Streptomonospora nanhaiensis: one gene and its partner. The protein of the gene in region 1 binds, or shares a complex with, the protein of each later gene. Links are inferred from orthologs where the notes say so. Each region holds a gene or a part of one and is shown on either strand. Other genes may lie near its edges.

Region 1 (3,670 bases):
CCCGCGCGCGGCGCGCCCACCACCGGCTCGGCCTCGACCACGCGCAGCCGCAGCAGCAGCTTGCCCGGGGTGGCGCCGTAGACGGCGGTGAAGGCGGCCTCGTAGCCCAGGTAGAGCGCGAACAGCCCCACCGACAGCAGCAGGGTGGGCAGGACGTCCATGCGCAGGGGGTCGTCGGCGCCGGGCACGGTGCTGACCACCGCGGCGGTGACGAGCATGCCGATGGCGCCCAGGACGATTACGTCGACCAGCCGGGCCAGGATGCGGCGGCCGAGTGCGGCCGGCCGTTCGGCGGGGGTGTCCTGGCTCATGGTCGCTGTGCTCCTTTGCTGTCGGCGCGGCGGCCGGGGCGCCGCCGCGCCCGCCGCTAGACGATCTGGGCGAGGAAGTGCCCGGTGTAGGACTCCTCGACCTTGGCGACCTCCTCGGGGGTGCCGGTGGCCACCACGGTGCCGCCGCGCGATCCCCCCTCGGGGCCCATGTCGATGATGTAGTCGGCGGTCTTGATCACGTCGAGGTTGTGCTCGATGACGATGACCGTGTTGCCGCTGTCGGCAAGGCGGTTGAGCACGCCCAGCAGCTTGCGGATGTCCTCGAAGTGCAGGCCGGTGGTGGGCTCGTCCAACACGTAGACGGTACGCCCCGTGGAGCGGCGCTGGAGTTCGGCCGCGAGCTTCACCCGCTGGGCCTCGCCACCGGAGAGGGTGGTGGCGGGCTGGCCCAGCCGCACGTAGCCCAGGCCGACGTCGTTGAGGGTCTGCATGTGCCGGCGGATCGCGGAGATGGGCTCGAAGAAGTCCAGCGCCTCCTCGATCGGCATGTCGAGCACGTCGGCGATGGTCTTGCCCTTGTAGTGGACGTCGAGGGTCTCGCGGTTGTAGCGGGCGCCGTGGCAGACCTCGCAGGGCACGTAGACGTCGGGCAGGAACTGCATCTCGATCTTGATCGTGCCGTCGCCGGCGCACGCCTCGCACCGGCCGCCCTTGATGTTGAACGAGAAGCGGCCCGGCTGGTAGCCGCGCATCTTGGCCTCGGTGGTCTGCGCGAAGAGCTTGCGGATGTGGTCGAAGACCCCGGAGTAGGTGGCCGGGTTGGAGCGCGGGGTGCGGCCGATGGGGCTCTGGTCGACGTGCACGACCTTGTCGACCTGGTTGAGGCCGTTGACGCGGGTGTGGCGGCCGGGCACCGAGCGCGCGCCGTTCAACTCCTTGGCCAGCGCCTTGTACAGGATCTCGTTGACCAGGGTGGACTTGCCCGAGCCCGAGACGCCGGTGACGGCGGTGAACACGCCCAGGGGGAACGCGACGTCGATGTTCTTGAGGTTGTTCTCGCGGGCGCCCTTGACCACGAGTTCGCGGCCCTTGGCGCGCGGCCGGCGGACCTCGGGGACCTCGATGCGGCGGCGCCCGGTGAGGTAGTCGCCGGTCATCGAGGTGGTGCTGTTGAGGAGGTCGTTGACGGTGCCCGAGACGACGACCTCGCCGCCGTGCTCGCCGGCGCCGGGACCGATGTCGACCACCCAGTCGGCGGCGCGGATGGTGTCCTCGTCGTGCTCGACCACGATGAGGGTGTTGCCGATGTCGCGCAGCCGCTGGAGGGTCTCCAGCAGCCGGAAGTTGTCACGCTGGTGCAGGCCGATGGAGGGCTCGTCCAGGACGTAGAGGACGCCCACCAGGCCCGACCCGATCTGGGTGGCCAGGCGGATGCGCTGGGCCTCGCCGCCCGACAGGGAGCCGGCGGACCGCTCCAGGGAGAGGTAGTCCAGGCCGACGTCGAGCAGGAACCCGAGCCGGGCGTTGATCTCCTTGAGCACCTGGGCGGCGATGACCTGCTCGCGCTCGCTCAGCTTGAGGTCGCGCAGGAAGGCGGCGCACTCGCTGAGCGGCAGGGCGCTGACGTCGGCGATGGAGGAGCCGCCCACGGTCACGGCCAGCACCACCGGCTTGAGGCGGCGGCCCTGGCAGCTGGGGCAGGGCACGGTGCGCATGAAGCCTTCGAGGCGCTCGCGCCCGGAGTCGCTCTCGCTCTCGGAGTGGCGGCGCTTCACCCAGGGGATGACGCCCTCGAAGTTGGTGTAGTAGGAGCGGGTGCGGCCGTAGCGGTTGCGGTAGCGCACGTGCACCTGGGTGTCGTGGCCCTCCAGCAGGGCCTTGCGGGCGGCCTTGGGCAGCCGCTCCCAGGGGGTGTCCATGTCGAAGCCGATGGCGTCGCCCACGGCCTGGATGAGGCGGCCGAAGTACTCCAGGGCGTGCCCGCCCGACCACACCGCGATGGCGCCCTCGTTGAGGGTCTTGGCGGGGTCGGGGACCAGGAGTTCGGGGTCGACCTCCATGCGGGTGCCCAGGCCGGCGCAGTCGGGGCAGGCGCCGTAGGGCGAGTTGAAGGAGAAGGACCGCGGCTCCAGCTCCTCGAAGGAGAGGTCGTCGTAGGGGCAGTAGAGGTGCTCGGAGAACACCTTCTCGCGCTCGGGGTTGTCCTCGGGCTCGTCGACGAAGTCGAGCACGATGGTGCCGCCGGCCAGCTGCAGCGCGGTCTCGACGGAGTCGGTGAGCCGCTTCTGGGCGGACCCCTTGACGGTGAGCCGGTCGACCACGACGGAGATGTCGTGCTTCTCGTACTTCTTGAGCGCGGGGGCCTCGTCGAGGCGGACAAGGGTGCCGTCGACCATGGCGCGGGTGAAGCCCTTGGTCTGGAGGTCCTTGAACAGCTCGGTGTACTCGCCCTTGCGGCCGCGCACCACCGGCGCCAGCACCTGGAAGCGGGTGCCCTCGGGGAGCTCCAGGACGCGGTCGACGATCTGCTGGGGGGTCTGGCGGGCGATCTCACGCCCGCACTCGGGGCAGTGCGGCACGCCGATGCGCGCCCACAGCAGGCGCAGGTAGTCGTAGACCTCGGTGATGGTGCCGACGGTGGAGCGGGGGTTGCGGCTGGTGGACTTCTGGTCGATGGAGACCGCCGGGGACAGGCCCTCGATGAAGTCGACGTCGGGCTTGTCCATCTGGCCGAGGAACTGCCGGGCGTAGGCCGACAGCGACTCCACGTAGCGGCGCTGGCCCTCGGCGAAGATGGTGTCGAAGGCCAGGGAGGACTTGCCCGATCCCGACAGCCCCGTGAACACGATCATGGAGTCGCGCGGCAGGTCGAGCTTGACGTCCTTGAGGTTGTGCTCCCGGGCGCCCCGGATCACCAGCTCTTCGGCCATGTGGTTCATCAGCCCTTTCGGGATCGGCTCGCGCGTTCGGCGGCGGGCGGAGGGCCCGGCGCGAGGTTGGCGCGGTGGCATGGGGCAGACCGAGGACGATGGCTCGGTGCCGACCGCGGCGCGGGTCCGGACCTGTCAACGGTAACGAACCGGCCGAGGAGAAACTTCCGCCCCAGGCAGCGCCGCCCCCGGCCCTGGGGCCGGGGGCAACCACTATAGACGAACAGCCGTTCGAGTGCGGGTCACTCGCCGGAACCGCCGCGGACACCGCTTCCGGTGGGCTCGGGCTCCTTGCCCGGCTTCGAACGGGACTGGAACAGGCTGGCCACGACGGTGATGGTCATCACGCCGCAGATGACGCCCAGCGACAGGCCCGTGCTGATCTCGGGCACGGGCACGTGGTTCTCGTGCAGGGCGTGCAGGATCATCTTGATGCCGATGAACACCATGATGGCGGCCAGGCCCCAG
Region 2 (4,478 bases), 3.0 Mb from region 1 along the record:
CAGGGAAAACCCCTGTTGAATGTTTATGCAGGTCAACAAGGGGTCAGGAGAGGGAGATCCCGCGTGCCCTGTGGATAACGGCCTCGGGACGCCGGCCGGGCGCCCCCGAATGGGAGTAAGGGCGGGTGACGGCAATTCCGCAAAGAGGCGAAAAACCGCCTCTAACGCAGGAATCATCCCAGTTCAGCAAGGTGCTCCCCGCGCACGCGGGGATGGTCCCCCGGCGGGGCCGAAGACGGCCTGGGGCGCCCTCGAAAACGAGGGCGCCCCAGGCGTGCCACCTACTTCAGCGCTGAGCCGACGCATCCGCCTTCCGGCGGGACGGTTCGAACAGGGCCTCCACCAGGTCGGTGCACCACTTCAGCAGCTCCAGGTCGCGGAGCTGGCGGCCGCCGATGCCGCCGGACTTGGGGACCGGGACCAGCAGGGTGCGGGCCGGCTCCTTGTAGACCGACTTGGGGTACAGCCGGCGCAGCCGCAGCTGCTGGGACTCCCGCAGCTCCGCCGGGGCGAAGCGGATCTGGGTGCCCTGGAGCACCACGTCCGTCAGCCCCGCGCTTTTGGCCAGCACCCGGAACCGGGCCACCGCCAGCAGGTTGTCCACCGGCTGCGGCGGCGGGCCGTAGCGGTCGACCAGCTCCTCCCGCGCGGCCGCGATGTCGGCCTCGCTGGTGACCCCGGCGATCCGCTTGTACGCCTGGAGCCGCAGCCGCTCGCCCGGCACGTAGTCGTGCGGAATGTGGGCGTCGATGGGCAGCTCCACCTTGGTCTCGGGCTCGTCGCCCGCCGTGGGGTCGCCCTTGAGCTCCCGCACCGCCTCGCCGACCATGCGCACGTACAGGTCGAACCCGACCCCCGCGATGCTGCCCGACTGCTCGGCGCCCAGGATGTTGCCCGCGCCCCGGATCTCCAGGTCCTTCATCGCCACGTACATGCCCGCGCCGGTCTCGGTGTGCTGGGCGACCGTGGCCAGCCGCTCGTGGGCGGTCTCGGTCAGCGGCTTCTCCGGCGGGTACAGGAAGTAGGCGTAGGCGCGTTCGCGCCCGCGCCCGACACGGCCGCGCAGCTGGTGCAGCTGCGAGAGCCCGTAGGTGTCGGCGCGGTCCACGATCAGCGTGTTGGCGTTGGGCACGTCGAGCCCGGACTCCACGATCGTCGTGGAGACCAGCACGTCGTAGTTCTTCTCCCAGAAGTCGATCATCACCCGTTCGAGCTGCTGCTCGTTCATCTGCCCGTGGGCGTAGGCGATGCGGGCCTCGGGGACCAGCCTGCTCAGCGACGCCGCGACCCGGTCGATCGAGGCGACCCGGTTGTGCACGAAGAACACCTGGCCCTCGCGCATCAGCTCGCGCCGGATGGCGGCGGCGATCTGCTTCTCCTCGTAGGGCCCCACGAAGGTGAGCACCGGGTGGCGCTCCTCGGGCGGGGTGAGGATGGTGGTCATCTCGCGGATGCCCGTCAGCCCCATCTCCAGCGTGCGGGGGATCGGCGTGGCCGACATCGCCAGCACGTCGACCTGGGTGCGCAGCCGCTTCAGCGCCTCCTTGTGCTCGACGCCGAACCGCTGCTCCTCGTCGATGATGACCAGGCCCAGGTTCTTGAACTTGGTCTCGCTGGAGAGCAGCCGGTGGGTGCCGATCACGACGTCGATCTCGCCGCGCCGCAGCCCCTCGCGGGTGGCCTCGACCTCGCCGTCGGTCTGGAACCGCGACATGGGCTTGACGCTCACCGGGAAGGACGCGTAGCGCTCGGTGAAGGTGGACATGTGCTGCTGCACCAGCAGCGTGGTGGGCACCAGCACCGCCACCTGCTTGCCGTCCTGCACCGCCTTGAACGCCGCGCGGACCGCGACCTCGGTCTTGCCGTAGCCGACGTCGCCGCAGATCAGCCGGTCCATGGGGACCGGCTTCTCCATGTCGCGCTTGACCTCCTCGATCGCGGCGAGCTGGTCGGGGGTCTCGACGTAGGGGAAGGCGTCCTCCAGTTCGCGCTGCCAGGGGGTGTCGGGCGCGAACGCGTGGCCGGGCGACGCCTGGCGGGCGGAGTACAGCCGGATGAGGTCGCCGGCGATCTCGCGGACGACCTTGCGGGCGCGGCTCTTGGCCTTGGACCAGTCGGCGCCGCCCATCTTCGACAGCGTGGGGGCCTCGCCGCCGACGTAGCGGGTGACCTCGTCGAGCTGGTCGGTGGGCACGAACAGCCGGTCGCCGGGCTGGCCGCGCTTGGTGGCGGCGTACTCGATGACCAGGTAGTCGCGGGTGGCGCCCTGGACGCTGCGGCTGACCATCTCGATGTAGCGGCCCACGCCGTGCTGCTCGTGCACCACGTAGTCGCCGGACTTGAGCTGGAGCGGGTCGACGGTGCCGCGCCGCCGGCTCGGCATCTTGCGCATGTCGCGCGTGGAGGACTTCTGCCCGGCCAGGTCGGTCTCGGTGAGCACCACCAGGCGCACCGACCGCCAGACGAACCCGTGGTCGATCAGCCCGGTGGTGACCGTGGCCACGGCGGGGTCGGGCGGGGTGTCGACGTCGCCGCGCAGCTGGGCGCCCAGCCCGGCGTCGCGGAGCATGGCGACCAGCCGCTCGGCGGGGCCGTGGCCCGGGGTCAGCAGCACCACGCGCCAGCTGTCGTGCAGCCAGGACTTGACGTCGGCGAGCGCGCGCTCGGTGTCGCCCCGGTAGGCCTCGGCGGCCGAGGCGCCCAGCTCCAGACCGGGCTCGTCGGCGTCGTCGGTGTCCCCGGTGCCGCCCTCGGCGCGGCCCGCGCGGGGCCCGGCCTCGAACGGCGAGATGGACCACCACGGCAGCCCCAGTTCGGCGGCGTCGGAGCGGACCTCGGCGATGGACCTGTAGGCGGACCCGCCGAGGTCGATCGGCGCCTCGCCGCCGGAGGCGGCGTTGATCCACGAGGCGTCGAGGAACTCGCGGCTGGTGGCCTCCAGTTCGACGGCGCGGGTGCGGATGCGCTCGGGGTCGCAGCCCACGATGTGGGCGCCCTCGGGCAGGTAGGTGAACAGCGACTCCATGCGGTCGGCCAGGACGGGCGCGAACGCCTCCATGCCCTCGACCGCGACGCCGTCGGCGAGCTTGTCGAGGACCTCGGCCAGGGCCGGGTGCTCCGCGGCCAGCCGGCGGGCGCGCTCGCGCACGTCGTCGGTGAGCAGGAGCTCGCGGCAGGGCGGCGCGAACAGCCCGGACGCGGCCTCGGACTGGCCCTCGCCGATGGAGCGCTGGTCGGCGACCTGGAAGTAGCGGATCTCCTCGACCTGGTCGCCCCAGAACTCCAGCCGCAGCGGGTGCTCCTCGGTGGGCGGGAAGACGTCGAGGATGCCGCCGCGCACCGCGAGGTCGCCGCGCTTCTCGACCAGGTCGACGCGGGCGTAGCCGGCCTCGACCAGCGCCGCCACGACGTCCTCCAGCGCGACCTCGTCGCCCTGGCGCACGCGCACGGGGGTGAGGTCGCCCAGCCCGCCCACCAGCGGCTGCAGCACGCTGCGGATGGGGGCGACCACCACGCGCAGCGGCGCGGTCAGGGGGTCGGCGGGGTCGGGGTGGGCCAGGCGGCGCAGCACGGCCAGCCGCTGGCCGACGGTGTCGGAGCGCGGCGAGAGCCGTTCGTGCGGCAGGGTCTCCCAGGCCGGGAACAGCGCCACGGAGTCGGAGGGCAGCAGCGACCCCAGCGCCTCGGAGAGGTCTCCGGCCTCGCGTTCGGTGGCGGTGATGGCCAGCACCGGACGCGCGGCGCCCACCGGGGCGTCGGCGGCCAGCGCAGCGATCAGGAACGGCCGCAGCGACGGCGGCGCGACCAGGTCCAGGCGGGGATCGTGACCGCCGCGTGCGGTGTTGATCGCGGAGTTGAGTGCCGGGTCGTCGGCGACGACCGCGAGAAGTCCTGAAAGGCTCATATCACCAGGTAAGAGGCTGTGGCGGTGGTGCCGGCGGTACCGGCCAGGCTGCGGTCCGCGGCTCGTGCCGGGGGCCGGCGGCCGGGAACGCCGTGGGGGCGCGGGTGCGGCGCGCGGGCGGCGCGCAGCGGGCCCCGGCGACCGGCGCGCTCAGGCGCGAGGGGCCCCGTGGGCAAGACTACGCCGCCGACCGCTCGCGGGGGCACCGTGTCGCGGTTCGGTCGTGTGGCCCGGGTCATGTCCCTCCTTCTGGCCGCCGAGGGCCGCCGTGCGTGCCGGGTGGGTGCGGTGTGCGCCGGGTGGGCCGGGTGTCCCGCCGGTCGGGTGCTTCCAGCGCGCGGCCCGTGGTGGAGAGGTCGTGCGGGAGGCGGCCGGTCGGGTCGCGGGACGAAGGGCGATCACCTCACGTAACGACCGTCGGGGGCGCCATGTTCCCGTCGCAGGTGTGTCCCCGCCCTTCTCCGCGCGGGCGCGCGAGGCCCGCCCCGCCCGGCGGACGACACACACCCCCGCGGCGGCCGCGGGCACCCCCCGCCGCCTCGTCGGGGTGCCCGGGCGGCCGCACCGCACCGGG

The links.
Region 2: the proteins of uvrA (region 1) and mfd are in contact, whole or in part, in a crystal structure (PDB 4DFC), measured with the Escherichia coli proteins. The link is inferred for Streptomonospora nanhaiensis from one-to-one orthologs.

What each region holds. Positions count from the first base shown.
Region 1 is NZ_JACCFO010000001.1:5,824,471-5,828,140, reverse strand. The notes cover bases 168-3,535. They hold uvrA (excinuclease ABC subunit UvrA), read right to left. Parts: upstream 3,203-3,535; coding sequence 368-3,202; downstream 168-367. Other genes in these bases: HNR12_RS25640 (TerC family protein), read right to left, coding at 3,445-3,535; HNR12_RS25650 (RDD family protein), read right to left, coding at 168-311. Also shown: more of HNR12_RS25650, read right to left, coding at 1-167; more of HNR12_RS25640, read right to left, coding at 3,536-3,670. UniProt on the Escherichia coli protein: The UvrABC repair system catalyzes the recognition and processing of DNA lesions. UvrA is an ATPase and a DNA-binding protein. A damage recognition complex composed of 2 UvrA and 2 UvrB subunits scans DNA for abnormalities.
Region 2 is NZ_JACCFO010000001.1:2,777,720-2,782,197, reverse strand. Bases 87-4,262 are described here. They hold mfd (transcription-repair coupling factor), read right to left. Parts: upstream 3,905-4,262; coding sequence 287-3,904; downstream 87-286. UniProt on the Escherichia coli protein: Couples transcription and DNA repair by recognizing RNA polymerase (RNAP) stalled at DNA lesions. Mediates ATP-dependent release of RNAP and its truncated transcript from the DNA, and recruitment of nucleotide excision repair machinery to the damaged site.